DNA from 4 places in the Hymenobacter sp. UYAg731 genome. Region 1 is predicted to be linked to each of the others. Evidence: riboswitches for the same ligand, from Rfam matches in the RefSeq annotation. Region 1 holds a riboswitch; each other region holds the start of a gene.
The links. Region 1 has a riboswitch for S-adenosylmethionine ahead of ACVWYF_RS11135 (phosphoadenylyl-sulfate reductase). Riboswitches for the same ligand answer to the same signal wherever they lie in the genome.

Region 1 (7,232 bases):
TGAGCAGATTCTGCTCCTGCGCTAGCTGCCGCGTGGGGTAGTCGTTCATGTCGCGCACCTCGGGCGCAAGGCCGCGCTGCCGGGCCGACTCGGCTGCCTGCTGCGCGATTTTCTTGCCATTGCCGGTGTGCGAGCCGTAGAGAATCGTCAGCTTCTGAGCGTCGGGAGCAGCGGCTGGCGAAGCCACCGCCGGAGCTGCCACGGCTTGCGTGCCACCGGTGGCCTGGCCGTAGAAGTAGCCACTCAGCCACAGCAGCTGGTTGGCCGACAGGTTGGCGGTGAGCTGCTGGAGCTGCGCTTCATCGAGCGCGGGCGAGAGGATGGGGAGCGTTGGCATAATCGAGTCGGAATGCAGGTAGGAGGGAGGTAATCGGCTCAAATTGATTGCTAAGCCACTTTCGCGTAAGCCAGCAGCTCCGGTAGCAGCTCAACTGCCACCTCTGCTGCTGCCACCGTTGCGGGCTGCTTCATCAGCCGCACCACTTCGCCCAGCACTATCACGGCCGGCGCACCCAGGCCCGCACTGCTGGCGCGCCCGGCGATATCGGCCACCGTGCCGGTCACCACGCGGGCGCTGGGCAGCGTGCCATTCTGGATGACGGCGGCCGGTACCCCGGCCCCGCCGTAGCGGGCAAATAGCGCCGCGATTTCCGCCAGCCGGCTCATGCCCATCAGGATAATCGTGGTAACGCCGGGCGTCTGAGCCGCTTCGAGGAGGGCGGTCGAGAGCCGCTCGTCGGCCGTGGTGGCCGTGAGCACCCGGAAGCCTTCGCTCAGGCCCCGGTGCGTGGCCGGAATGCCCATGCTGCCCGCCGCTGCCACCGCGCTGCTGATGCCCGGCACGTAGTCCGTGGCCAGCCCGTGGGCTTCGGCATGCAGCATTTCCTCGCGCCCCCGGCCGAACACGAACGGGTCGCCGCCCTTCAGGCGCACCACATGGCCATAACGGTAGGCCTGCTGCACAATCAGTTCATTGATGCCTTCCTGCGTGTAGGCTTTGAAACCACTGCGTTTGCCCACAAAAATTAGCGGCACGCCGGGCCGGACGTGCGCCAACAGGGCATCATTGGCCAGCGCGTCGTACAGCACGACATCGGCCGCGGCCAGGGCTTTCGCACCTTTCAGCGTCAGCAGGTCCGGGTCGCCGGGGCCCGCGCCCACCACGGTCAGGCGGGGGATGAAAAGAGGGGAATCAGCCATATTACAGGTCAAATACTAGATGGAAAACACCGCTTCGGCGGGCACTTCCTCGGTGAAATATTCCGGGTCGGTGGCGGCGATGAGGCCGGCGGCGAGCGTGGCCCCGGTTTGCTCATCCACTAGGATGAAGGCTCCGGTCACGCGGTTCTGGCGGTACTCGTCTACCACCAGCGAGAGGGCAGTTTTCAGGCGCACCCGCACGATGTCGTTGAGCCGGGCCTCGTCGGTGCCCTGGCTCTCGAAGGTTTCGATGTTGGTCTTTTGCAGGATGGTGGTCACGACCGCCTTCACCGTGGCCGCGTGGTGCTGCACCAGCAGCTTGCGGCCGGCGCGCAGGGGCCGCTCATCCATCCAGCAGAGGGTGGCTTCCAGTTCGCGCACCACGGCCGGGTGGGCGCTGGTGGGCACAATGGTCGCGCCCCGGCTCACGTCCACATCGTCGCGCAGGCGCAGCACTACTCCCTGCGGGGCACTGGCCGTGGCCACTTCCCGCTGGTTCACCTCAATGGCCTCAATCACCGTTTCCAGCCCCGAGGGCCAGATGCGGACCCGGTCGCCGGGCCGGTAGGTGCCGCTCTGAATCCGGCCAGCGTAGCCCCGGTAGTCGGGCAGCTCTTCGGTTTGGGGCCGAATCACATACTGCACCTGGAAGCGTGGCTCATTTGGGTTAACATCAATGGCAGCGGGCACGCTTTCCAGATGTTCCAGCAGGCTGGGGCCGTGGTACCAAGGCAGGAAATCGGAGCGGCGCACCACGTTGTCGCCATTGAGCGCGCTCAGCGGAATGGCAACCACGCTGGGTAGTTTCAGCTGCGCGGCAATAACCTGGTAATCGGCCACAATTTTCTGGAAAATCACTTCCTCGTGGCCCACCAAATCCATCTTGTTCACGGCCAGCACGAAGTGCTGAATGCCCAGCAGCGAGGCCAGTAGCGTATGCCGCCGAGTCTGCTCAATCACGCCCTGGCGCGCATCCACAAGCACAATGGCCAGGTCGGCATTGCTCGCGCCGGTTACCATGTTGCGGGTGTATTGGACGTGGCCCGGCGCGTCGGTAATGATGAACTTGCGGCGCGGCGTGGTGAAGTATTTATGCGCCACATCAATGGTGATGCCCTGCTCGCGCTCGGCCTTGAGGCCATCGGTGAGCAGCGCCAAATCGACGTCGCCGCCGGTGCTGGCACGGCGCTTTTCCAAGGTGGCCAGCACGTCGAGGGATACGGAGTCGCTGTCGTACAGCAAGCGGCCGATGAGCGTACTTTTACCATCGTCGACGCTGCCGCAAGTAATAAATCGGAGAAGGTCCATTTTTTGTAATGGGGTAATGATTGTTTTCAGAACGTCATGCTGAGCGTAGCCGAAGCATCTCGCGTGCAGCAGTTATTCCTTTATTTCGATTGATTTAGTGTTGCGGTAGAGATGCTTAGACTACGCTCAGCATGACGGCCAGCCGGGATTATTTGCCTAGAAATACCCGTTCCGCTTGCGGTCCTCCATCCCCGTTTCGGAGAGGTTGTCATCGAGCCGGGTCGCGCCGCGCTCGCTCACTTTGGCCAGCAGCAGGTCCTGAATAATGTCGTCGACGGAGGCAGCATCGCTTTCCACGGCGGCCGTGCAGGTCGAGTCGCCCACGGTGCGGAAGCGCACGCGGCGGTTCACGATTTCGTCGGTTTCGTCCAGGTTCAGGTGCTCGCTGAAGCCCAGGAACTGGCCGCTGGGCAGCACCACGCACTGGCGTTCGTGGGCGAAGTAAATCTCTGGCAGCTTGATGTTTTCGCGCTGGATGTAGTTCCACACGTCCAGTTCGGTCCAGTTCGAGATGGGGAACACACGCACGTTTTCGCCCTTCTGGATGCGGCCGTTGTAAATGTTCCACAGCTCCGGGCGCTGGCGCTTGGGGTCCCACTGGCCAAAGTCGTCGCGAACCGAGAAGATGCGCTCCTTGGCCCGGGCCTTTTCCTCGTCGCGCCGCGCCCCGCCAATGCAGGCATCGAACTCAAATTCCTCAATCACATCGAGCAAGGTGTAGGTTTGCAGGGGGTTGCGGCTGGGGTACTTGCCGCCCGGCTCGTGCAGGCCGCGCTCCCGGATGGTGTCCTCCACCCGGCGCACAATCAGCTTTTCGCCCAAAGTAGCGGCCAGCTCGTCGCGGTAATTGATGATTTCCTCGAAGTTGTGGCCGGTATCGATATGCACCAGCGGAAACGGAAACCGGCCCGGCCGAAAGGCCTTTTCGGCCAGTCGCGTGAGGGCAATCGAGTCTTTGCCGCCCGAGAACAGCAGCGCGGGCCGCTCGAACTGACCGGCCACTTCGCGCAGAATGTGAATGGCTTCGGCCTCTAAACGGTCGAGGTAATCGAGATAAACAGGGTTTGATAATGACATAGGAAGCCGAGGCCCGAAAAATCGGGCGAAATTGAAAAACCGGAAGAAGGAGGGTGGGATAAGGCCCGCGAGGGGTGCCTTTGGGGAAGAAAGTAGCGCCAGCGGCCCGGCCGCTAGCGCAGGAATTCGGGCCTAGCCCGGCATTCGCTCCACCACCGGGTCGAGGCCCTGGTGGGCGGCGGTGGCGTGCAGGCCGCACTCCTTGGCGACGGCATCTTCCCACCACCAGCGGCCGGCGCGGAAGTCCTCGCCCGGCGCAATGGCCCGGGTGCAGGGCGCGCAGCCAATGCTCACGAAGCCTTTGTTGTGCAGCGGGTTAACCGGGATGCCGTGGGCCTGCGCGAAGGCTTCGCACTCGGTCCAGGTCCAGTCGAAGAGCGGGTGTACTTTGATGAGCCCGTGGCCGGCGTCCCACTCGGCGGGGTGCATGGTCTGGCGGTTCGCCGACTGCTCGGCGCGGATGCCCGTCACCCATACCTGCTGGCCGGCCAGAGCGCGGCTCAGCGGCTCCACCTTACGGATATTGCAGCACTCCTTCCGGTTCGCAATGCTCTCGTAAAAGCTGTTGGGGCCTTTTTGAGCGACCAATTCTTCGAGCGCGGCAGTTTGCGGCGCGAAGACTTCGATGGTCTTGCCGTAGCGCAGCAGGGTCTTGTTCCAGGTCGAGTAAGTCTCCTGGAAATTGCGGCCCGTATCGAGGGTGAAAACCCGGATGGGTAGGTCGTTTTCGAAGATGAAGTGGGTGATAATCTGGTCTTCCAGGCCGAAGGAGGTGGAAAACGAGACGCGGCCGGCGAAGTGGTCGGCCAGCAGGGCCAGGGTTTCCGGCACCGAGCACTCGGGCAGGTAGCGACGCAGGTCAGCGACCTGGCTCTCAAGGGGTAATGCCATGATGGAACGGGGAGTTTTTCTCCGTAGAAAAAACCAAAATGAGCCGCGAAGGCTGTAAAAACCCGCTACGCGTCGCGCAGTGCATCAATCACCACAAAAGGGATAGCGGGGTGGCCGCCGCAGCAGCCGCCGGAAGAAAAGCCCTAGCTCAACAACCAGCAATCGCCCCCAGCATAACGGCCAGGGGACAGCCCATGCAACAGCACATTCGGCGCGGGGCGGCGAAGGGGACGGGTTGCGGGCGGTGGTTGCGGAATGTGCTCACGGCAGTTTTTTATATTTCAGGACTTGGCACCGTTCCAACGGGTGGGGGTTGCCGGCGTTTCGTCGAGCCTGTCTCTCCGCGCCTCTGTATAAAAATGGGTAGCGCCCCAAACGAGGGTTGCTGGGACAAATGTAAAGGACGAAAATGCGAAATGCCAAAATTTTGTTTCGCGCAGATTGAAACTGCTCACTTCGCCAAAGGTTTGGCGGCCGTGCTTTCGCCGCGTAATTTGCCGTGCAACCCCTGAACCCTGCGCTTGGTCTATGGGTTGCTTAAGCACTTCTAATACCTCGTTTTCTGCATGGAAGCCCTAGCCCACTCCGCCTACGTCGACATCAACGCCCCGTTGGTGGAGCGCTGCCGCCTCAACGACCGCCAGGCCCAGGCCGAGATTTACCGGCGCTACTCCAAGGCCATGTTCAACGCAGCTCTGCGCATCACCGGCGACTATGCCGAGGCTGAAGATGTGCTCCAGGAATCATTCCTGAGCGCTTTTCGGGAGCTGAGCGGCTACAAGGGCGACTCGTCGTTCGGGGCTTGGCTGAAGCGGATTGTGGTGAACAAAAGTATCAACTGCCTGCGACAGCGGCGGCTGGCGCTGGTGCCGCTGGGCGAGCAGCACCACGACGAGCCCGCCGAAGCCGCCGCCCACTCGCCCGAAGACGAAGCCGACATGCACTACCGTGCCGACGTGCTGCGCCGCTGCATTCAGGAGCTGCCCGACGGCTACCGCGTGGTGCTCAGCCTGTACTTATTGGAAGGCTACGACCACCTCGAAATCGCCGGCATCCTGGGTATTTCCGAATCTACTTCCAAATCGCAGTACAGCCGGGCGCGGGTTCGGCTGCGCGAATTAGCCGCCCAGCGTGGCCTTAGCTAAGTTTTTTTATCTGTTATCACTAGTCATTTAACCCCTCAACTACCCTTCATCCTTTTTCGCCCGGCCGCGGTTTTCGTATAGCCCCGTGGCCCGCCCTGAACCTGGACGAACCGTGCGTCTGCTACTCATTCATGGATACCAAGAAAAATAATTCCCTTGAAACCTTCGTCGAGCGGCACCGTGCCGATTTCGACACCCACGAGCCGCGCCCCGACCTTTGGGCCGCGTTGGAGGAACAGCTCAATGCCGCCGCGCCCCAAACGCCGGCCATGCGCCTGGCCGAAGTTTCGGAAATGCCTTTTGCTGCGCCGGTGGCTGCAGTTGCGCCGGTGGCCCAGCCCGCAACTCGCGCCAGCTGGTTTCAGCGCTACGGCGTAGCGGCAGCTTTGGCCCTGCTCGTGTTCGCCGCCGGGGCCAGCGAAGCCTGGAAAGCCAACCGCGCCGCGCCCGAAACGGCCGTGGCGGTTGCGCCCGCCGCCACGCTCAGCAGCCCCGCCACCGACACCGACGCGGCCTTGTACCAGGGTGGCAACCCGCTGTCCCTCACCGCCGCTGAGCACACCACCGGGGCCGACAGCCAGCTGGTGCGCGCCGTGCGCGGCATGGAAGCCTACTACACCAACCAACTGGCCCGCCGCCAAACCGAACTGAGCCAGCTCAGCGGCCCCGGCATGGCCGCCATGAACGCCGACTGGCAGCACGAGTTGGTGTCGCTCGATTCCAGCTACCGCGAACTGAAACAGCAGCTGCTGCACCACCCGCAGCCCGACGCCGTGCTCACGGCCATGAACCGCAACCTGCAAATCCGCCTCGACATTCTGGACCGCCAGCTGAACCTGGGCAACACGGCCCAGGCGGCCCCCAACAACAGTTCTTACGTGCTGGCCGATAGCCGGCGCCAGGCCGAATGAACCAGCCCCTGGTTTTCCGGGTAAGCCGGGTGTTGGCGCTGTGCGGCGGGCTGCTGGGCCTGTTGAGCCCGCGTAGTGCGCAGGCGCAGGACCGCCCGAACCGCTGGGTTATCGTGGGCCACGGCGTGGCCATCAACATTATCACCCCCGAAGCCCGCCGGGCCGAAGCCGCCCTGTTTGGCCTGGAGCCGGAACCTGAGCAGCAGCCCCAGCCCCAACCCCAGCAGAACCCGTTGGTGGACCAAACCGACGGCCAGGGCAGCGCCAGCCTGCAAGTGGAGCAGCGCCGCCACCTGCTGCGCAGCTACGCGGTGGCGAAAAATGGGCGCCCGTTTTCGCTCGATACGCGCTACGGCCGGGTGCAAATCAATACTTGGAATAAGAAGGAAATCAAGGTGGATGCCGAATTGGTGGCACGCTCGGAAAGTGACGCTGGTGCCCGCCAGATTCTTGACGCATTGGGCGTGCAGTGGCTCGACTACGACGCCAAAACCGGGGGCGTGGCCGTGAGCACGCAGTTTGGCCCCGCATTGCGCGGCCGGGCCGGCGGCTGCCGCTACGAGGTGAACTACACCGTGTGGCTGCCCCGCACCACGGCCCTGAAAATCTACAACAGCTTTGGCGAAGTGACCCTGGCTGGCGATGTGAGCGGCCCCACCGAGCTGGCCGTGGAATACGGCACCCTGCGCACCGCCCGCCT
Region 2 (7,232 bases), on a different contig from region 1:
CCAGCTGCTCCTCCTCGCTCAGCTGCTGATGCGTGGTGGCCGAGGGCTGGATGATGAGCGTTTTGGCATCGCCCACGTTGGCCAGGTGGCTGATGAGCTTCAGGCTGTCGATGAATTGCGAGGCATTTTCCTTGGTGCCCTTGATGCGGAACGAAAGCACGCCGCCGTAGCCGCGCTTGAGGTACTTGCTGGCGATGGCGTGGTAGGGGCTGCTGGCCAAGCCGGGGTAGTTCACGCTTTCCACCTGCGGGTGCTGCTCCAGCCAGTTGGCTACTTTCAGGGCATTTTCCACGGTGCGGTCCACGCGCAGGCTCAGGGTTTCGAGGCCAATGAGCAGCTGCCAGGAGTTGAACGGGCTGATGGAAGGCCCAAAGTCGCGTAGCCCCTCCACCCGCGCCCGGATGATGAAGGCAATGTTGCCAAATGGCCCGCCCTTGCCAAATACGTCATTGAAAATCAAGCCGTGGTAGCCATCGCTCGGCTCGGTGAACTGCGGGAATTTGCCGTTGCCGAAATCGTAGGTGCCGCCATCCACAATCACGCCGCCCACGCTGGTGCCGTGCCCGCCAATCCACTTCGTGGCCGATTCCACCACGATGTGCGCGCCGTGCTCCAGCGGCCGGAACAAGTAGCCGCCCGCGCCAAAGGTATTGTCCACAATCAGCGGCAAGTCGTGCTTCTTCGCAACGGCCGCGATGGCCTCAAAATCCGGAATGCTGAAGCTGGGGTTGCCAATGGTTTCCAGGTAAATAGCCTTGGTCTTCTCGTCAATCAGCGGCTCAAACGAAGCCGGGTTATCACCGTCCGCAAAGCGCGCCTCGATGCCCAAGCGATTGAACGCCACCTTGAACTGGTTGTAGGTGCCGCCGTACAGGTAGGCCGTGCTCACGAAGTTGTCGCCGGCCTGCAGAATGTTGTTCAAAGCAATGAACTGGGCCGCCTGACCCGAGCCGGTGGCCAGTGCCGCCACGCCGCCCTCCAGCGCCGCCACGCGCTGCTCGAACACGTCGGTGGTGGGGTTCATCAGGCGGGTGTAGATGTTGCCGAACTCCTTCAGGGCAAACAGATTGGCCCCGTGCTCGGCGCTTTTGAATACGTAGCTGGTGGTCTGGAACAGCGGCACGGCGCGGGCCCCGGTGGTGGGGTCGGGCTGCTGGCCGGCGTGGAGCTGAAGGGTTTCGAAGTGTTGGGGCTGAACGGACATGATGTTGATATTTTAAGCGGTGAAGCGTTGATTATGAATGTTGAATTAGAGTTGAGCCAGCGCCTCCAGCAGCACGGCCGGGTCGGGCCGCTGCTTAAAGTTGGCTTCGGTGGCGGCCCAGGCAATGATGCCATCCCGGGCGATGACGAACGTGCCCGTCAGCGGCAGCTCGCCGCTATCGTCGCCGTTGAAAATGGCCAAGTCGATGCCCACGCCGTGCAGCGTGTGGTACACGGCATCGCCCACCTGGTAGGCCAGCCCGTACTGCCGGGCCACCGCGTTGCCGAGGTCGCTCAGCACTGGGAAGCGCAACTCCTTTTCCTCGGCCGTGAGGCTGGTGAGGTCCGGCGTTTGGGGCGAAACAGCCACCAGCGTGGCATTAAAGCCCTTGAAATCGGCCAGGGCCTGGTTGTAGGCCCGCAGTTGCACATTGCAGTAGGGGCACCAGTTGCCGCGATAAAACACCAGCACCACCGGGCCGCTGGCCAGCAGCGTCGTCAGCGAAACTGGCTGGCCCGCCGCGTCTGGCAGGGTGAAAGCGGGAGCCGTTTGGCCGGCCCGGAGGCTGCGTTGCGCCAAACCGGCCGCATGCACGGCCGCAATGCCGGCATCGATGGTTTGGCTGGCGGTGGCGGGCAGCAGGGTGGCCAAGTGTTGGGCCGTAGCGGCCAGTTCGGGTTGAATGGAAGCGGGAGTGGTGAGCGTGGACATGCGAAGTCGAGAAGAATATCTGGGTGAGGGAGAGAGACTTCTTCGGGGAGCATGGTCCGCCTGGGGCGGTAGTCCGGTGCAGCGCGGGCCGGCCAGTGGCCGCGTTCAGCGCATTCGATGCACCCGCGTGGCCCCAACGGGCCAGGTACAATGGCATTCCCACGAAGAAGAAAGAGGAGGTTGTTAGGCCGAAATCAGACTAGCAACAACACGCGCAACAACAGCACATTCGCATTCGCCCGTTGGGCAATGCCACAATCCGGCCGCCATCGGCCGAAACGAAGAAACCCGATGCCAGGGCGCGAAAAGCAGCCGGAGCATTCGGGAGAAAAAAAGCAGGATGTGAGGGATTTTCCATGGCACTCGAATCATCTGTCCCAGCGCGGCCGAAGCTGCGGGTGGGTAGGAATTGGCACCTTTCGTTTTGCGAAGGTTGCCAGTGGGTCACGGAGCCTAGTCTCTCGCCACTTCTGTATAAAACTTGAAAACTGCCCACCGTTAGCGGGGAGTACCTGTTTGGTATTGGCAAATGTACGGGAGAATTTTTGGGATGGGCAAGCGGGGGAGTGAAAATATTTTTGGTGGGGTGTTGGTGAACGTCTGGAACGTCATGCCGCGCGTAGCCGAGGCATCTCGCGTGCTACTGCTGAGTTTTTTTCCACGATTGGTTTACTCTCCCGAGCGAGATGCCCCGGTTACGCTCGGCATGACGTTCTGGGAGCATCGCCCTTATGACCCCACCAAACGCAAAAAAGCCACCCTGAAACAGAGTGGCTTTTCTCACCTTTTTTCTGCAAAAAAGTACCTAGAGACTAGGTATGGTCAACACCTGTCCCACTTCAATGTGGTCAGGGTTGTCGCCGATGAGCGCCTTATTGGCGTCGTATATCTGGTGCCACTTGGCGGCGTCGCCGTAGTGGTGTCTTGCTATTTTGGAGAGGGAATCACCGCTGACAACGGTATACGTGTTGCCGGTGGCTTCCGGTTTGGCATTGCCAAAAAAATCGGTGCCGCCAGCCGCCGGCTTAGCCGCGGGCTCTGCGGGCTTCTGGTCGCCTTTGTCGCTGATGAAATCGAAGAGTCCCATGGTATCAGTGAGGTTAAATGGAGAGATGAGTGCTGCCGAAAGCGCTTGTGAGCGGGCCGACCGGGTTGCTATACGGGCAAGCCCAAGCGGGGTTGCGCTCTAAACTCTTTTGCGTCTGCGTCGTAAGCCGACGAGTCCGCACCTCGCGTGTCACTTTCATTCTTTCACCATCACCCTTTTTGCCCATGAAACTCCAGTCCCTTTTTTCGCTCCGTTACTTCGCCAGTCTGCTGCTGCTTGTGTCGCTTTTTGCCGCTTCGTGCAGCAACGATAAAGGCAAAGTGGAGGGCGTGAACATGCTGTACGGCACCGATAGCAAGGTGTGGAAAACCGCCAAGGAAACCGATACCGCCGGCGACAAAGTAAAGCAAACTGACGCCCAAAAGCAGGAAGAACTGCGCATTTTCGCCAACGGTACTTACAACATGACCGGGGCCAGCGGGGCCGTTTCGGGCAAATACACGTTTGACCAAGCCGGCAAAACTGTCACCATGACCCCCGACGGTACCACTACCAGCAACACCTTCGCCGTGGAAACCCTCACTGACAAAAAGCTCACGCTGAAATCGGCCGACGGGGCCGCCCTGATGCTCGAAGCCGAGTAAACCATTCCGGAATCAACCAAACGAAAAGCCTCGAACCACGCCGGTTCGGGGCTTTTTTTGTGGCAGAATTCCCGCCAGCGCCATTCGTTTTTGCCTCAGTGCGCTACCTTTCTGCCAATTCCGACCGCGCTGTGCGGCTTTCCTCCTCCTTTTTTCTGTTGATGTTTACTCATCTGAAAGCGGCCACCGCGCTACTCGCGGTGGCCCTGTTCGCGCCGGCGGCCTATGCCCAGGCCCCTAATCCGCTGCCCACCCACGCAGTGCGTAGCATCAACCCGACGGATACCGATTTCCGGGATTTGGAATTCCTGAAAGCGGAAATCGGCCCGGCTCGGGTGGTGATGCTGGGCGAGCCCAGCCACGGCGAAGGCAACGTGTTCGAAGCCAAAATCCGGCTCCTGCGCTTTTTGCGCCAGCAAATGGGCTTCACCACGGTGGCGTTTGAGAGCGGGTTTTATGACTTGCACAAGGCCCAGCAGGCGCTGGAGGCTGGCCGCCCGGCGCAGGAGGCCATTGGCAACAGCGTGTTTCCGGTCTGGACATCGACGCAGGAGTTTCAGGGCATTTTGCCACTGCTGGGCCGGCAAGGGCTGCGCGTGGCCGGCTTCGACCCGCAGCTGACCGGCGAGTACAGCGGCGATATGGTGGACGACCTGGAGGAATTCCTGGCTCCGGATAAGAGCGCGGCCCTGCTCAATTATGACTACCTTGAGCAGGTCATCGGTTTCATGGGTGAGCATTTCTCATTTGTGCCCACCACCACGCTCGCCGAGTTTGAGAAGGAAATGGCCAAAGTGGCCAAGCTGGTGAACAAAGCCGCCACCGGTTCCGACGCGAAGCGGCGCACCGAAGCCACGTTCTGGCAGCAAAACCTGCGCAGCCTGCTGGCTCAGGCCCGCGACTATGCCCTGAACGACCCCGGCGCGAAAACGGAGCAGGAGTTCAAGGCAACTGACAGCAACCCGCGCGATGCCCAGATGGCCGACAACCTGCTGTGGTATGTGAAGCAGCACCCGCAGGAAAAGGTGGTTTGTTGGGCCGCCCTGCCCCACCTGGCCAACCGCACCGACCACTTCGATAATGCCGAAATGCAGGCCTACCGGCCCATGGGCCGGGCCGTGAAGGATGGCCTCGGCCCCGACCAGGTATACATTCTGGGCACGCTGGCGGGCAGTGGCACCCACGGCTTCCCGGCCATGGGCTACAAGCCGGTGCCCGCACCGGTGGCCGGCTCGCTCGAAGCCGGCCTGCTGGCCCAGCCCGCCGACTACGCCTTCGTGAGCCTGAAGCACGACGCGCCGGGCCAGCGCCTGACCACGTATGCGTTGGACTATCAGCCTGTTGCCGGCCCGTGGAGCGAAGCGGTAGATGGCTTCCTGTTTTTGCGCGGTGTGAGCCCGCCGCACGGCGCAGCGGCCGGTGCTGTTGTTGCCGAAGCAGCTTCGGTCGATAGCACGGTGGCCCGTACCAGTCCAGGCGCACTGAATCCGGCGGCCCTGCCCCGCCGCGTGCGGGCCGCCGCTGCCGGAGCCACCGCCTTGGTGCGCGGCGTGGTGCTCGACCGCAAAACCGGCCAGCCGGTGCCCTACGCTTCGGTCTCGGTGTCCGCCCAGGGCGTGGGCACGGTGGCCGACGGGCAGGGCCGCTTCGTGCTGCGGGCCAGCGGGCCGGTGCAGGTGAGCAGCGTGGGCTACGCCTCCGCCACGGTAGCTGCCACCACCGACGAACTACTGACCGTGCGGCTGGCCCCGGCCGCCTACGAACTCAAGGACGTGCAGGTGCGCGGCGAAAGCCTCAACCCGCGCAAGATTATGAAGAAGGTACTGGCGGCAGCTCCGCAGAACTACGAACAGGCCGATTACTCGGCGCAACTGTACACCCGGCGGCGGGTTATCAACTTCGATACGCTGCGCTACGAGGCAGAATACGTGAGCCAAACGTTTGAGCCGGCTGGCTACCGTAACTGGAATGGCGGCTTCCTGATGTGGGGGGCCCAGCATCAGATTAGGGTGCAGGAAGCGCATGTGCTGAAACGCCCCGCCGCGCTCATGCGAGCGTCGGACCTGATTGAGAACGGCCAGGGGTTTTATGCCGCCGCCGCCGACCCGGTTCGCATCTCGCCCCTTTTCAAAACCAGCACTGTGAATAAGTTTCGCTTTCACCTAGACAGCGTGCTGGTGCGCGGGGGCGAAACCGTGTACCTGATGAGCTTCGCCGTGAAAAGAGCCAGCCATCGCAGCACCGGCACTTACCTCGAAGCCGGGTATTCGGGCCGGCTCGAAATTCAGCAGCGCGACTATGCCGTGACCCGCTACGAGGCCCTGTGGGAAAAAGACACGGTGAAATGGAACGCCGTGGCGCATAAGCACGCGCCAAAACACGACTTCGTTTCCCGTCTCTACAACACCATTCTGACCGATTCGCGCACCGACCATGTGGTGGAGTATGCCAAAGGAGCAAGTGGCCGCTACCACGTGCGCCACAGCACGGGGCAGGGCATCGGGGCAGGCCGCGTCATTGGCGGCAAACCCTTTTACACCCAGAAATTCTGCGACGAATATTTCACCGATTTACCGGTGGGTACCGCCTTGCCGCCGCCCAACCCCAAAACCGAGCTGCGGCTGGTAGGGCACGAGTTGGAAGAGTTAAAACTCGCCGAATATCACCCCGGATTTTGGCAAACCTACTCGCGCCCCACGGCGGGGAAATGAGTTAAAAGTTAAAAGTGAGGAGTTAGAAATAGACTGCTCCTCACTCCTCACTTTTAGCTTTTAACTCCCTTTTTCGCAAACACCCGCGCCACCCAGCGCGGCAGAAAAATGGTGCCCAGCACCAAATACAGGTAGTACGTGACCACCCGGTACAGCAGCACCATGAAGCTGGTGAGGGTGGCCGTGCCGATGAACTTGCCGAAAAACGTGGGAAATGCCCCTTCCACGATGCCCGCGCCGCCCGGCGTGACGGCCAGCAGCAGCAGCACTTTGTAGGTGAGATTGCGGGCGAAGATGAACAGGAACGTATCAGCATCCATGGGCACGAAGGCGGCAATGAGGCAGCCGATAACCAGGTAGCGGGCCGTCCAGACGAAGAACGTGCTGCCCGCCGCCCGCACCCAGTAGATGGCTGGGTTGCCGCGCAGCTGGATAGATGCCTCCATCATGCCCTGGCCGTGCTTGTAGGCCGAGCGCTGCCAGCGCCGCAGCAGCCGGAACGAGAACAGCCGCACCAACAGCCGCCGCACCGATTTCGGATTGATGAAAATGGCGTACAGCATCAGCCCCGCGTAGGCCGTGACGGCCACGTAGCTGATGATGAACGCCACGCGCAACGTGGCGATGAACGCGCCCTGCATGGCCTCGTGCGGGTAGAGCCCGGCCCCGGCAATACTCACCACCAGCGGCACCATGATGACGTAGTACAGGTTGTCCATCAGGGCGGTAACCATAATGTAGGCCAGCGACTTGCCCAGCGGAATCCCTTCCTTGTTCAGAATAAAGGAGGCCACCGCCGTGCCGCCCACCGCCGACGGCAGGACACAGGAGGCGAACTCCCAAATCATAATCACGTCGAGGCTTTGGCGGTAGCTCAGCTCACGCTCGGCAATGTGCCGGATGCGGTAGATGTA
Region 3 (7,232 bases), on a different contig from region 1:
TCCGCGTGAACGGTGCTATGGTACGCAACCTGCTGGCCGTGCTTGGCCCGAAGCATACCGTGCAGCACGTAGCCTTGGTAACGGGTTTGAAGCACTACCTGGGGCCGTTTGAGGCCTACGTGAGCGGTGGCGTACCGCCGCCCACGCCCCTGCGCGAGTCGCAGCCCCGCCTGGCGCTCGACAACTTTTACTACGCCCAGGAAGACGAGGTGTACGCCGCCGCCGCGCGGGACGGCTTCACCTGGAGCATCCACCGGCCGCACACCATCATCGGCAAGGCGGTGGGTAATCTGATGAACCTGGGCACCACGCTGGCCGTGTACGCCAGCATCTGCAAGGCCACGGGGCGGCCGTTCCGCTGGCCCGGCTCGCGGGCGCAATGGGAAGGCTTGTCGGATGTGACCGATGCCCGCGTCATCGCCAAGCAACTGGTGTGGGCCGCCACCACCGAGGCCGCCCGCAATGAGGCCTACAACGTGGTGAACGGCGACGTTTTTCGCTGGAGCCAGCTGTGGGGCCGCCTGGCCGAGTGGTTTGGCGTGGCGGCCATGGGCTTCGATGGCACCATTCACCCACTGGAAACGGAGATGGCCGGCGATGCCGACCTGTGGCGCGAAATTGCCACCAAAAACAGCTTGGCCGAAGCCGATTTGAGCCGCCTTGCCTCGCCCTGGCACACCGATTTGGACCTGGGCCGGCCCATTGAGGTGATGACGGACATGGCCAACAGCCGCAAGCGGGGCTTCACCGTGTTCCAGCCCACGGAGGACTCGTTTTTCGATTTATTTGCGAAGCTGCGCGAGGACCGGCTCATTCCGTAGGGCGCTAATTGAACGTCATGCAGAGCGCAGCGAAGCATCTTTACCTCAATACTAACTCTTCCGACTAGAATTACTACTGCAATAAAGATGCTTCGCTGCGCTCTGCATGACGTGCTTTTCGATGTAATTTTTACAACCTTCCCCCCATGCTCACCCCCGCCGAAGCCACCGCCCGCGTCCTCGCCACTGCCCACCCGCTGCCCGCTGAAACCGTGGCCCTGCCCCACGCCGCCGGCCGCATCCTGGCCGAAACCCTCACGGCCGACCGCGACTTTCCGCCATTCAACCGGGTGGCGATGGATGGCATTGCGGTGAGCTTCGCCGCCTGGGCCGGGGGTCAGTCGGAATTCGACATTGCCCACACCCAGTACGCTGGCGAGCCCGCCCGCCCGCTGCCCGGCCCGCAGCAGGCCGTGGAGGTGATGACCGGCGCAGTGCTGCCGCCCGGGGCCGATGCGGTGATTCGCTACGAAGACATTCTGCTGCACGACAACCGCGCCCGCATCCAAATTCCGCCGCCCGCTGCGTCCGGCGTCAACATTCACCACCAGGCTGCTGACCGCCGCGCCGGCGATGCCTTGCTGCTGACCGGCACCCGCCTCGGCCCCGCCGAACTGGCCGTGGCCGCCACCGTGGGCGCGGCTGAAATAGCCGTGCTCCGCGCGCCCCGTGTGGCCGTGGTGAGCACCGGCGACGAGCTGGTGGGCATCAGCGCCACGCCCCTGGCCCACCAGATTCGGCGCTCCAATGTGTATGCTCTGCAAGCGCTGTTTGCGCAGATGGGGGCCGATGTTTCGCTGTTTCACCTCTCCGATAACGTGGAGGAATTGCGCGTGGGCCTCACCAATATCCTGGCCGCCGGCTTCGATGCCGTGGTGCTGAGCGGGGCCGTGAGCAAGGGCCGCGCCGACCACCTGCCGGGCCTGCTGCGCGAGCTGCACGTTGAGGAAATCTTCCACGAAGTGCAGCAGCGGCCCGGCAAGCCGCTCTGGTTTGGGGCGCGGGCCAGCGGGCCGGTGGTGTTTGGGCTGCCCGGCAACCCGGTGTCCACCTTCATCACGGCCTGCCGCTACGTACGGCCCTGGCTGCGCGCCGTGCAGCAGCCCGAGGGTGCGGCCGAAACGGCCGCCACTATTGAAGCGCCCGCGCCGGCCGTGCTCACGGTTGATATCGCCTTCAAACCCCAGCTCACGCACTTCGTGCCCGTGCGCCTGACCGTGGACGCCGAGGGCCGCCGCCTGGCTACGCCCCTCCGCGTGGGCGGTTCCGGCGACATGATGGGGCTGGTAGGGGCCACCGCGTTTCTGGAGCTGCCGCCGGAACCGGCCGTGTTTGCGGCGGGCAGCGCATGGCCGGCATGGGGGTTGTAGCTCGGTAGCCGCTATCCAGAACCCGTCCTCAACAAGGCGGGAGCCGCTTTCGCAACTCCGGAAGGCTATCCCACCGAGGCGGGATGCTCTTCTGAAGTCCCAAAAGCCGACCCCGATAAGGCGGGATGCCCTTCCAGCAATCCAAAACCCACTCCCGACTTGTTGGGATGGCCTTCCGGCACTCCAAAACCCGGCCCCAACTTGTCGGGGTGCCTTTCCGCACCTCCCGAAGTCGGCACCGACTTGTCGGGCTACGCTACGCCGTTAGCTGCCGCAACCGCAGGTGTTGCAGCAGCATAATGGTTTTGCCGTCCTGGATTTCGCCCGTTTTCACCAGCGCCAGGGCTTCCGGCAGCGGCATTTCGAGCACCTCGATTTCCTCTTCCTCGATGCCACCGCCGGCGTGCTGCTCGGTGGCCGCCGAGTATTCGGCCAGGTAGAAAAACAGGCGCTCCGTGACCGAGCCGGGGCTCATGAAGGCCTCCATCACCTTCTCAACGTGGGTGAGGCGGTAACCGGTTTCCTCCTCCGTTTCGCGGATGATGGCCGCGTCCGGGTGCTCGTCATCGAGCAGGCCGGCACAGGCTTCGATGAGCATGCCCGTGGGGTTGCCGTTCACGAAGGTGGGCAGGCGGAACTGCCGGGTCAGGATGACGTGGTCGGTGGCGGGGTCGTGCAGTAGGATAACGGCCCCGTTACCCCGGTCGTAGGCCTCGCGCGATTGGGTTTCCCAGGTACCGTTTTTGCGTTGGTAGTCGAAGGTGATTTTGCGCAGGGTAAACCAGTCGTCGGATAAGGTTTCCTGCTCGCGGAGGCAGATTCGTGCGTTCATACAGGGGTTGAAAGTTCGTTGTTGAAAACAAGTAACGACGCGGTTGGGCAAATCGGTACCGCAGCTAACCGTCGGCGAAAAGCCCGCCGCCCGCCCTTTGCATCCCGGCGAACGCCTGGCCCGGGACCGCGCAGCCGGCCTAACGGTGCGCTCACAACGCCTGCGTTGGCTTGCGCCGCAACGCCCGTTCCGTTGTATCTTCGTCCTACGCTGCTATCCAGAAAGACCGAGGGACCGGGCCCGATGACGTCTTGGCAACCTACCACGAGTAGGTGCCAACTCCCGTTTCACCGCCGTTTTTGGTGAAAGAAGATGACAGCCGGAACCGGACGCTTGCGCCCGGGTTTCTTTCTGGATATGCGCCCTTACGCTGCTATATCGACCCAGAAAGAAATGTCCGTTTCCGCCCCTACCCTGCCCACTATTTCTCCGGAACGCGAAGCTTTCGCTTCGCGCTACCGCCTCCCCGAGCTGCTCCGCCAGCGCCTGCTGATTCTCGATGGCGCGATGGGCACCATGATTCAGCGCCACCCGCTCACGGAGGAGGATTTCCGGGGCACCCGCTTCGCCGACCATCCCAAGCCGTTGCGCGGCAACAACGACCTGCTCAGCCTGACCCGGCCCGACATCATCAAGGGCATTCACGCCGAATACTTTGCCGCCGGGGCCGATATGGTGGAAACCAACACCTTCTCGGGCACCACCATCGCGCAGGCCGACTACGGTCTGGAGCACGTCGTGTATGAGCTGAACTACGAGTCGGCCCGACTGGCCCGCGAGGCCGCCGATGAGTATGCCACGCCGGAGCGGCCGCGCTTCGTGGCCGGCGCGGTCGGCCCCACCAACCGCACCGCCTCGCTCTCGCCCGACGTCAACCGGCCCGGCTTCCGCGCCGTGACGTTTGATGAGCTGGCTACCGCTTACCTGGAGCAGGTGCGCGGCCTCGTGGACGGCGGCGTGGACACGCTGCTCATCGAAACTATTTTCGACACGCTGAACGCCAAAGCGGCGCTCTACGCCGTGCAGAAGTTCTTCGACGAAGGCGGCCGCGTGGTGCCCGTCATGATTTCGGGCACGATTACGGACGCATCGGGCCGCACGCTTTCGGGGCAGACGGTGGAGGCTTTCTGGAACTCGATTCGGCACCTGCCGCTGCTGAGCGTGGGCCTGAACTGCGCCCTCGGGGCCGACCAGCTCCGCCAGTACGTGCAGGAGTTGAGCCGCATTTCCGACGTCCACATCTCGGCCTACCCCAACGCCGGCCTGCCCAACGCCTTCGGTGGCTACGACGAATCGGCGGAAGAATTTGCCGCGCTGGTAGAAGATTATCTGAAGGAAGGCATCGTGACGGTGGTGGGCGGCTGCTGTGGCACGACCCCGCAGCATATTGCCGAATTGAGCAAGCTGGCCGAGAAATACCAGCCCCGCCAGCTACCCACCAAAATTCCGCCGGCCACCCGCCTGAGCGGTCTGGAGCCCTTCGGCATCACTAAGGAAAGCCTGTTCGTGAACGTGGGCGAGCGCTGCAACGTGACCGGTTCGCGCGCTTTTGCCCGCCTCATTCGCACCGGCGCGTATGAGGAAGCCCTGGCCGTGGCCCGCCTACAAGTGGAGGAAGGCGCGCAGGTCCTCGACATCAACATGGATGAGGGCATGCTCGATTCGGAGCAGGTGATGACGACGTTCCTGCACCTCATCGCCTCGGAACCCGACATTGCGCGGGTGCCGGTGATGATTGACTCCTCGAAGTGGAGCGTGCTGGAAGCCGGCCTGAAATGCGTACAGGGCAAGAGCATCGTGAACTCGATTTCGCTGAAAGAGGGCGAGGAAGCCTTCCGCGAACGGGCCCACACCGTGCGCCAGTACGGGGCCGCCGTGGTGGTGATGGCCTTCGACGAAAACGGCCAGGCCGACTCGCTGGAACGCCGCAAGGAAATCTGCCAGCGCAGCTACGATATCCTGACGAAGGAAGTGGGTTTCGACCCCTCCGACATCATTTTCGACCCCAACATCCTGACCGTGGGCACGGGTATGGACGAGCACCGCAACTACGCCATCGACTTCATCGAGGCCGTACGCTGGATTAAAGGCAACCTGCCCGGCGCGCTCACCAGCGGCGGCATCAGCAACATCAGCTTCTCCTTCCGGGGCAATGATTTGGTGCGCGAGGCCATGCACACGGCCTTCCTCTACCACGCCATCCGGGCGGGGCTGGACATGGGCATCGTGAACCCCGGCCAGCTCGGCGTATACGACGAAATCGAGCCCAAACTACTGGAGCTGGCCGAAGACGTGCTGCTGAATCGTCGTGACGATGCCACCGAGCGCCTCGTGGAATTCGCCGATACGGTGAAGCAGAAGGACAAGGCCGAAGTAGTGGCCGACGAGTGGCGCAGCCTCCCCGTGTGGGAGCGCCTGCAACACGCGCTGGTGAAGGGCATTACCGAGTTTATCGACGAGGATACCGAGGAAGTACGCCAGCAGGTGAACCGGCCGCTGGAGGTAATCGAAGGGCCATTGATGGCCGGCATGAACGTGGTGGGCGACCTGTTCGGGGCCGGCAAAATGTTCCTGCCGCAGGTGGTGAAATCGGCCCGCGTGATGAAGAAAGCCGTGGCCTACCTGGAGCCGTACCTCTTGGCCGACAAGCAGGGCTCGGAACGCCAGACGGCCGGCAAAATCCTGATGGCCACCGTGAAAGGCGATGTGCATGACATCGGCAAGAACATTGTGGGCGTGGTGCTGGCCTGCAACAATTTCGACATCGTGGACCTCGGCGTGATGGTGCCGCTGGAGAAGATTCTCGACGAAGCCCAGAAGCAAAACGTGGACGTTATTGGGCTCTCCGGCCTCATCACGCCCTCACTTGATGAGATGGTGTACGTGGCCCAGGCCATGGAAAAGCGCGGCCTGAAAATCCCGCTGCTCATCGGCGGGGCCACGACTTCGCGCCTGCACACGGCCGTGAAAATCGCGCCGTCGTACAGCGGCGCGGTGGTCCACGTCAACGATGCCTCGCGTTCGGTGGGCGTGGCGGCCGGCCTGCTCGGCTCGGGCGAAAAGGCCTACGCCCAGACCGTGGCCGACGACTACGCCGCCCTGCGCGCCGACTACGCCAGCCGTCAGCGCGACAAACGCTACCTATCCATCGAGGCCGCCCGCGCCAACGGCGTGCAGTCGGACTGGAACACGGTTGCCATCACCAAGCCCAGCTTTCTCGGCACCAAAGTGCTCGCAGACTACGACCTCGCCGAGCTGGCCCGCTACATCGACTGGACGCCCTTCTTCCACACCTGGGAGCTGAAAGGCCGCTACCCGCGCATTCTCACCGATGAAAACCTGGGCGAAGCGGCCACCAAGCTGTTTGCCGATGCACAGGCCATGCTCACCAAAATCATCGATGGCAAGCTGCTCACGGCCCGCGCCGTGCTGGGCTTCTGGCCTGCCAATACCAAGGACTACGACACCATCGAAATCTACGCCGACGATTCGCGCGAAACCGTCGCCAGCGAGTTTTTCACGCTGCGTCAGCAGGGCGAGAAAGGTCCGAAAATCCCCAACATCGCCTTTTCCGATTTCCTGGCTCCGAAGGAAACCAGCCGGGCCGACTACTTGGGCGGGTTTGCCGTCACGGCCGGCATCGGCATCGAAAAGCTCATCGAGCAGTACGACGCCGACCATGACGACTACTCTAGCATCATGGTAAAGGCCCTGGCCGACCGCCTGGCCGAGGCCTTCGCCGAGCGCCTGCACGAGCGGGTGCGCCGCGAGTTCTGGGGCTACGCGCCCGACGAGCACCTCACCGGCGAGGAGTTGGTGCAGGAGAAGTACCGCGGCGTGCGCCCCGCCCCCGGCTACCCCGGCTGCCCCGACCACACCGAGAAAATCACGTTGTTTAACCTGCTCGACGCGGAGGGCAAAACCGGCATTATTCTCACCGAAAACCTGGCCATGTACCCGGCCTCTTCGGTGAGCGGCATGTACTACGCGCACCCGGATTCGCGGTATTTTGGCCTCGGTCGCATTGGCGTGGACCAGGTGGCCGACATTGCGCAGCGCAAGCACATGCCGCTCAAAGAGCTGGAGCGCTGGCTGATGCCCAATCTGAACTACGAGCCGAAACAGTAGCGCGGACTTTGTAGTCCGCGAGTTGAACGACAACTGAAAGAATATACCGACCTCACGCTTCCAGGCGCGGACTATAAAGTC
Region 4 (7,232 bases), on a different contig from region 1:
GGTTAGCAAAGCCCTGCCGGATGGCTTCCTCGGTGAGCGACGAAATCCAAAGCCGCTTCACCGGCTTGCGGCACTTTGCCTCCATCAACACCCAGCGCTGAATCACCTCGCCTTCCTGCCCGGCGTCGCCGCAGTTGATGACTTCCGTGGCCTCGTCCACCAGCTTCTTAATGGTCTGGAACTGGCGCACCACGCCGTCGTCGCGGCGCATGAGCTTGATGCCGAACGAATCGGGAATCATGGGCAGGTTGTGCAGGTTCCAGCGCTTCCACTCGGGCTGGTAGTCGTCGGGCTCCTTGAGCTGGCAGAAGTGGCCGAAGGTCCAGGTGACCTGGTAGCCGTTGCCTTCCATGTAGCCGTCCATGCGGCGGGTAGCGCCCAGCACGGTGGCAATCTCACGCGCCACGCTGGGCTTTTCGGCAATGCAAACTATCACGTAATTCGGGTTGATTGGAGGGCTTCGCCGAGGGGGTTTCGGCGTGCGGAATCAACAAAAATACGCTGCAAAAAGGTCGTTTGCCTGTAGCATACGCTTTAGCGTGTGCTACAATTCATCCAGCTCGGCCTGCAGGTTCCGGCGGGCGGCGGCGTCCAGCTCGGCCCGCCAGGCGGGCGTGTGAAATAGCACCGGCGCGGCCAGCATGGTGGCCAGCACCTTGCGGCGGCCGGGGCGATAAAGCAGCAGCGGCACCCGGCGGTATTCGCGGCGGATTTGCCGGGCGTATTCGCGGTACACGTCGGCGGGCGCGCCCAGAATGCTCAGGTCGGCATCGAGGAAGGCCAGCAGGTCGGCATCATCGGGCGGCTGGGGCAGGGTGTGGTTGGCGGTGCGGTTGATGAGGAAGGCCACACGCTGCTGCCGGGCGGGCTCCAACGTCGAATGCTGGAGAAACTGAAGCGCCTCGGCGGCGCTGCGGGCTTCATTATCGGATTTCAGCGCGTGGTACACGGCATCGTGAAACCAGACGGCCAACTCCACCACGGGGCGGTCCTGCAAATCGGCGGCATCGAGGCGGTGCAATAGGTTTTCGAGGTGCTGGAGGGTGTGGTAGTGGCGCGTGGGGGCCTGGTAAGCCGCAGCCAGGCGCTGAAATTCGGCTTCGCGACGGGCCGCGTCGGGCACGAAGGGGGCCGTGAGGCGGTGCCAGCGGGCGGAGAAGTCGGGGGTCATCAAGTTGTTCAATGGTTCTACTCGTTGCGCTCGGGCACCAACTAAAGCGTAGGCTAAGGCTACGTGGCTCGCAGGCTACTTGCCCAGCACCGCCAGCAGCTCGCGATGCAGCGCCTGGGCCAAATATCGGGCTTCGTCCAGGCGCGACTCGGTGTAGCGCTGGGCTTCAGCGGTGTCGGCGGTGGCTTCCCATTCGTTGAGCGCGGCCAGGGTGGCGAGGCGGGTGAGGGACTGCTGCACGGTGGCATCGAGGCGGGGGAGCAGGGCTTCCGATACCGTGAAGCCGGTGGCCAGGGCAGCTTGCAGGCGCAGCAGCTCCTGGGCTACCTGGGCCAGGTCGCGTAGCAAGTGGCCCTCCGAGGGGCTGAGCTGGCGGGGGCGGCGGTCCATGATGCAGAGGCTGCCCACGGCCAGGCCGCCAGGGGTGCGCAGGGCCTGGCCGGCGTAGAAGCCGAGGTGCATTTGCTGGGCCACGTAGGGGTTGACGAGCGCGCAGGGCGCGGCGGCCACGTCGCGGAACTCGGTAAGGTCGTCGCTGAGGATGGCCACCGAGCACATGCTGTCCTGGCGGTCCACCACTTGGGCTTCGGGCAAGCCTTCGTTGCCGATGAACACCACGTCATCGGCCCGCACCAGGCTCACGAGGGCAATGGGCATGTCGAAGAGCTTGGCCACGATGCTCACAAAATCATTGAACACCTCCTGCCCCGGCGTACCCAGCACCTGGTAGGGCTGCAGGGCCGCCAGGCGCTCGTGTTCGTGCGAAGGTATCAGGCCGGGGTACTGGGTGGTGTCCATTGATAAGCGGAGGAATACTGCCGCCAACTACTTGAACAGGGCATAAGTTTGGCGATGTGTGCAAACGTAAATGTACCGCGCCAGGCATGAGCAATGGCTGAACGCCGGTACGCGCGTACCGCGCCCGTTTACGGCCGGCGGAGCCCACAGTACGCGCGTACCCTGCCCATTTCCGTCCGGATGAGCCCGTGGTACGCGCGTAGCACGGCCATTTCCATGAGGCGGAGCCCGTGGTACGCGCGTACCACGCCCATTTCCGTCCGGCGGAGCCTCTGGTACGCGCGTACCGAAGCCATTTCGGCACAAAAAAGCCCGTGGTACGCGCGTACCACGGGCTTTTTTGTTTCTGGCAGCGGCTAAGCTTCCGGCGTGCCTTTCATGCCTTTTGGCACTTTGGGGCCGCTTGACTTTGACACCAGCGCATTGCTGAAATCAAAAAACGGGGCCGCCCGCTCCGGCTGCTTGGCGAATTCGAGCAGCAGCGTGAGGTAGACGTGGAACAGGGCCAGGCAGGTGGTTTCGCGGCCGTCGTGCAGGTCGATGCGCTGGGTGCCGGCGATTTTGGCCATGCCATCGGCGCGGCGCAGCGAGGCCGAGAGGGCTTCGAGCACCTTGCGGCCCTCCGTGCGCTGGGGCGAGGTGAAGGCCGTAGGCCGGGCATCGAGGGCATCGAGAAAGGCCGTGAAGGCATCTTCCACCTTGGTCTGGGTGCTTTTGGTGAGGGCGGCGCGGCCCTTGGGGAAGAGGGCCAGCAGGTCGGGGCTGCCCGCTTCGTAGGTGGGATTGATGACCTTGCGCTCCATCCGCTTCACGTAGGCCTTGAAGTCTTCCAGGGCCTGGGCCAGGGTGCTGGTGCTGGCCTGGCCCTCGCCGGAAAGCTGGCCGGCGTGGGTGGCGCGGTAGTCGGTGAGGGCCACGTCGAGGGCATCGGCCACGGCGCTGTACTTGCCGCCGGCGGCCTGCCGGAGGGCCTGGAGGGTGAAGGCGGCCATGTCGGCAAACTGGTCGCGGTTGAGGCGCAGGTTCTCGAAGAAATTCTCGAACCGGGCGGCGTATTTGGCTTGGGCCATGCGGTAGATGGGGGTTGGTTTGGTGAGGCAACGGCCCGGCAGTTTGCCCGGCCGGGCGGAAGGTAGCGCAAACCGGTGGCTTTGCGACCGGCCGCCCCGGCCGCGCCACGCAAAAAGCGGGGCACCTCTTGCGAAGCGCCCCGCCCGCCCACCGGCCGGCCAGCAAGTAGGGGGTTAAAAGATGCGGTAAAACAGCGTTTTGCCGTTGCCGCTACCGCCGCTGCCGGTGGTGGTGATGTGGCCGGTATTGCCGTTGCCGTCGTAGCCGCTGGCTTTGTTGCTGTTCGAGGTGCAGCTCGTGACGGTGTGCGCGATGGTCTGGCCGGCGCTGCCCAGCTTGAAGCCGTTGCCGTCGCCGCTGCCACCGTAGCCGTTATTGGTCGAAGTGCAGCTCGTGATTTTCACGGTATAGGGCTGGCCGTAGAGGTCCCAGCCATCGTCGGAATTATGGTTGGCAGTGCAGTGGTCGAACTTGTTGTTGGCCCCGGCCGAGAGCTTGCAGGCAAAGCCGTCGGCGTTTTCGCCGCCGTTGGCCGTGTCGAAGTTCTCGGTGGAGGTGCAGTAGGTGATGTTGTCGTCGTGCGCGCCGTTGTACACCTGCAGGCCCGAGTCCTTGTTGGCCGTCGTGGTCACGTTGTTGGCGTAGTTATAGCCGCCAATTTGGAAAACCAGCCCACAGTCCGGCGCGTTCTTGATGGTCATGTTGGTGATGTTCCAGTAGCTCCCGTTCACCTTCACGCCCCAGCCCGAGGGCACCCCGGAGCAATCCAGCGTGCCGCCCGTGAAGTTGATTTTGGCGCTGGACGTACCGCTGCGCAGCAATTGCAGCGTGCTGGTGAGCCGAATGGTGCCGCTCACGGTGATAACGTCGCCGGGATTGGCGGCGGCAATGGCGTTTTTCAGGGCTGTTTCGGTGGTCACCGTGGTGCTCACATCGGCGCTGGCCGTGGTAGCGGCGAGGGGTTTCCCATCGGCCGATGGGTCGTTGGTTTTGGAGCACGCGGCCAGGGCTGCGGCAAGTAAGAGAATGGCGGGAATTCTTTTCATAGAAGACGGTTTTGATTAGGATGAAAAGGCGTAACTAACGGGCCGATTGGGTGGCCAAACGTAGGCTGTTCCGGCCGCGCCGCAAGCTGTTTTCCGGCATTAAACTGCGCAATCGATGCCGGCATCGATACCGGTATCGATTGCATGACGGCGGCTCAATTATTGCTCCGTGATATAGCAGTATTTCAAAGCTATAACCCCGTCCGGCTGGCCCACCCCGCCGCTGTGGGCCGGGTGCCCACCCACGGCCCCCACAACCGGCCGCCGGGGCCGCCGTAGAACCGGCACACCTTTTCCCTCCCATTTTTATGGCCCGTATCATCGTTGGTTTATTCACCAGCACTTCCGAAGCCGAGTTTGCCGTGGCCCAGGCGCAGGCCGCCGGCCTCGCCCCCGGCAGCATCAACCTGGCCACCCGGCAAACCCTGCAAGCCCAGCACCTGCCCGACGCCGGCGCGCCCGCCGAACCCTTCCGCACGGGCGTGACGCGGTTTTTCACGGACCTGTTCAGCGGCAGTACGCTCGATGATGCGCCGGCCTACATCGCCGCCACCGGTCCCGAGCACGCCGTAGTCACCATTGAAACCGCCACCGGAGAAGAATCCGAGTTGGCCCGCGCCGTCCTCGACCGCTGTGGGGCCGTGGACGTGTACAAGCAGCGCCCCCTCAGCCCCACCGCCGCCCCCACCGCCGGCGGAGTGGACCTCGAAGGCGACCTTGACCGGGTGCGCGACGATGAGGAGCTGGACGCCAACGGGCTGACCACGCACTAATGCCCCCGGTCCGACCGCTTAGGGCGGTCGGACCGGGGGCATTAGTCTTGCTTCGCGGCCTCCTGCGCCGGCCGCAGCTTGCTGTTCCGCTTCCCGTACCCGAAGTAGATGACCATGCCAATGGCCAGCCACACGATGAGGCGCAGCCATGTTTCCCAAGGCAGCGAGGCCATCATCACCAGGCACACCACGATGCCCAGAATGGGCACCACCGGCACCCACGGCGTGCGGAAGGGGCGCGGCGCGTCGGGGTTGGACCTGCGCATGATGAGCACGCCGAGGCACACCATCACAAAGGCCAGCAGCGTGCCGATGCTCGTCATCTCGCCCACTACCGCGATGGGCACGAAGCCCGCGAACACCGCAATGAAGCACCCCAGCAGCAGGCTGGACTGAAACGGCGTGTTGAATTTCGGGTGCAAGCGCGAGAACACCGGCGGCAGCAGCCCATCCTTCGACATCGAGAAAAACACCCGCGACTGCCCCAGCAAATCCACCAATATCACGGACGTATAGCCGATGAGAATGGCCAGAATCACGGCCGAGCTGAGCCAGGCATAGGGCGTTTTCTCGATGGCAATGGCCACCGGCGCGGCGCTGTTCTTGAACTCAGTGTAGTTGGCCAAACCGGTCAAGACGTGCCCGAATAGCACGAACAAAACGGTGCATACAGCCAGCGAACCCAGAATGCCAATGGGCATATTGCGCTGCGGGTTCTTGGTTTCCTGGGCCATGGTGGCCACAATATCGAAGCCAATAAAGACGAAGAATATCACGCCCGCCCCGCGCAGGATGCCGCTCAGGCCGAACTCGCCAAACGTGCCCGTGTTAGCCGGGATGTAGGGTTGGTAGTTGGCCGGGTCAATGTACTTCCAGCCCAGCGCGATGAACACCAGCACCACGGCCACCTTCAAGGCCACCACCAGCGCGTTGAACCACGCCGACCCTTTCGTGCCCCGCGTGACGATGGCCGTAATGGCCAGCACGATGAGCATGGCTGGCACGTTTACGAAGCCGTGTACGGTGCTGCCATCGGCCAGCGTGGCCGACTCGAACGGCGACATCACCAGCCGCGCCGGGATGTGCAGCCCGTATTTACTCAGGAACTTGATGAGGTACTGCGACCAGCTGATGGCCACCGTAGCCGCCCCTACCGAGTATTCGAGCACCAAATCCCAGCCGATAATCCAGGCAAACAGCTCGCCCATGGTGGCATACGAATACGTGTAGGCCGAGCCCGAAACCGGCACCATCGCTGCAAATTCGGCGTAGCACAGCGCCGAGAAGGCGCAGCCCACGGCGGCCACCACGAAGGAAAGCGTCACGGCCGGCCCCGCGTTGTTGGCCGCCGCGATGCCGGTGAGCGAGAACAGGCCCGCCCCAATAATGACCCCGATGCCAATGGCAATCAGGCTCACGCCGTTCAGGCTGCGCTTGAGGGTGTTCGCCCCCGTTTCGGCCGCTTCCGCTCGGAGCAGCTCCAGTGATTTTTTCAACATAATGAGATAGAAACGCGCCACGCTACCGCCCCAATCGGAGCAGCCGTGCCGCAAAGCAAAAAACCCGTAAAAAAGGAATGAAAATGCGCCGGCCGTAGCTTCAGCTACGCGGCGCTACGGCCCGCAATCAACAGCAACAACAGCCCGCGACCATCGGTCCTGTCATCAACAAACGGACACAAAAAACACCAGGAAAAGCAAGCGAGGCAGCAGGAACGGCAGGCACGGCAGTTGTTTTTATATAATCAGGAGTTGGCACCATACCCACGGTTGCGGGTGGTTGCCGGCGCGTCATTGAGCCTGTCTCTCAGCGCCTCTGTATAAAAACAATCCTTCGGGGAGAAAGAATTGATGCCGCAAAGGTAATGCCGGATGCGTACCCCGCCGGCGGTTTGGGCAAAAAATAGACCGTCAGGCCGAGCGCAGCCGAGGCATCTCGCGTGCAGAAGCAAACCAATCGTTGAAAAAGGTTACTACCACACGCGAGATGCCTCGGCTGCGCCCGGCATGACGGTCGTGAGAATCACCCCGCTGACCTCCCCCTCCTACCGCCGCAGCGCCAGCCGCACGCCGGCCATCAACCAGCGGCCGGGCATCTGGGCACCGAGCAGGTCGGAATACTTCGCGTCGAACAGGTTCTGGGCCTGGCCCACCACCCAGAGGCGCTCGGGCAGCAGCGCCACATCAAGGCGGCCATTGATGACCACGTAATCGGGCGTGAGCTGGGCATCGTTCACGGTGGCACTGGCTACAGTCTGCTGGCTGGCGCGCTGCTTGTATACCCCGCCCAGGCTGGCCGTGAAGCGACGATGCACCAGGCTCACATTGCCGCTAACGAGCTGTTTCGCCACGTTGCTCAGGTATTGCGATACAA

Region 2: another riboswitch for S-adenosylmethionine. It lies ahead of ACVWYF_RS21990 (peroxiredoxin-like family protein); the one in region 1 lies ahead of ACVWYF_RS11135 (phosphoadenylyl-sulfate reductase).
Region 3: another riboswitch for S-adenosylmethionine. It lies ahead of metH (methionine synthase); the one in region 1 lies ahead of ACVWYF_RS11135 (phosphoadenylyl-sulfate reductase).
Region 4: another riboswitch for S-adenosylmethionine. It lies ahead of ACVWYF_RS03260 (amino acid permease); the one in region 1 lies ahead of ACVWYF_RS11135 (phosphoadenylyl-sulfate reductase).

What each region holds. Positions count from the first base shown of each region.
Region 1 covers NZ_JBSSEC010000003.1:700,300-707,531, reverse strand. Annotated here, with positions in the region: gene ACVWYF_RS11155 (assimilatory sulfite reductase (NADPH) flavoprotein subunit) at 1-337, opposite strand, end outside; gene cobA (uroporphyrinogen-III C-methyltransferase) at 388-1,200, opposite strand; gene ACVWYF_RS11145 (sulfate adenylyltransferase subunit 1) at 1,216-2,508, opposite strand; gene cysD (sulfate adenylyltransferase subunit CysD) at 2,665-3,585, opposite strand; gene ACVWYF_RS11135 (phosphoadenylyl-sulfate reductase) at 3,718-4,476, opposite strand; SAM riboswitch class I at 4,748-4,836, opposite strand; gene ACVWYF_RS11130 (RNA polymerase sigma factor) at 5,043-5,621, shown strand; gene ACVWYF_RS11125 (hypothetical protein) at 5,753-6,532, shown strand; gene ACVWYF_RS11120 (hypothetical protein) at 6,529-7,232, shown strand, end outside.
Region 2 covers NZ_JBSSEC010000010.1:16,739-23,970, forward strand. Annotated here, with positions in the region: gene ACVWYF_RS21985 (O-acetylhomoserine aminocarboxypropyltransferase/cysteine synthase family protein) at 1-1,204, opposite strand, end outside; gene ACVWYF_RS21990 (peroxiredoxin-like family protein) at 1,250-1,915, opposite strand; SAM riboswitch class I at 2,281-2,396, opposite strand; gene ACVWYF_RS21995 (LysM peptidoglycan-binding domain-containing protein) at 2,721-3,002, opposite strand; gene ACVWYF_RS22000 (hypothetical protein) at 3,188-3,607, shown strand; gene ACVWYF_RS22005 (erythromycin esterase family protein) at 3,769-6,318, shown strand; gene ACVWYF_RS22010 (lysylphosphatidylglycerol synthase transmembrane domain-containing protein) at 6,372-7,232, opposite strand, start outside.
Region 3 covers NZ_JBSSEC010000006.1:94,718-101,949, reverse strand. Annotated here, with positions in the region: gene ACVWYF_RS18470 (SDR family oxidoreductase) at 1-821, shown strand, start outside; gene ACVWYF_RS18465 (molybdopterin molybdotransferase MoeA) at 968-2,191, shown strand; gene ACVWYF_RS18460 (NUDIX domain-containing protein) at 2,448-3,023, opposite strand; SAM riboswitch class I at 3,234-3,342, shown strand; gene metH (methionine synthase) at 3,531-7,151, shown strand.
Region 4 covers NZ_JBSSEC010000001.1:751,251-758,482, forward strand. Annotated here, with positions in the region: gene ACVWYF_RS03230 (DNA topoisomerase 3) at 1-436, opposite strand, end outside; gene ACVWYF_RS03235 (HD domain-containing protein) at 545-1,171, opposite strand; gene ACVWYF_RS03240 (GAF domain-containing protein) at 1,247-1,969, opposite strand; gene ACVWYF_RS03245 (hypothetical protein) at 2,326-3,039, opposite strand; gene ACVWYF_RS03250 (right-handed parallel beta-helix repeat-containing protein) at 3,214-4,086, opposite strand; gene ACVWYF_RS03255 (hypothetical protein) at 4,395-4,859, shown strand; gene ACVWYF_RS03260 (amino acid permease) at 4,901-6,358, opposite strand; SAM riboswitch class I at 6,593-6,685, opposite strand; gene ACVWYF_RS03265 (TonB-dependent receptor plug domain-containing protein) at 6,904-7,232, opposite strand, start outside.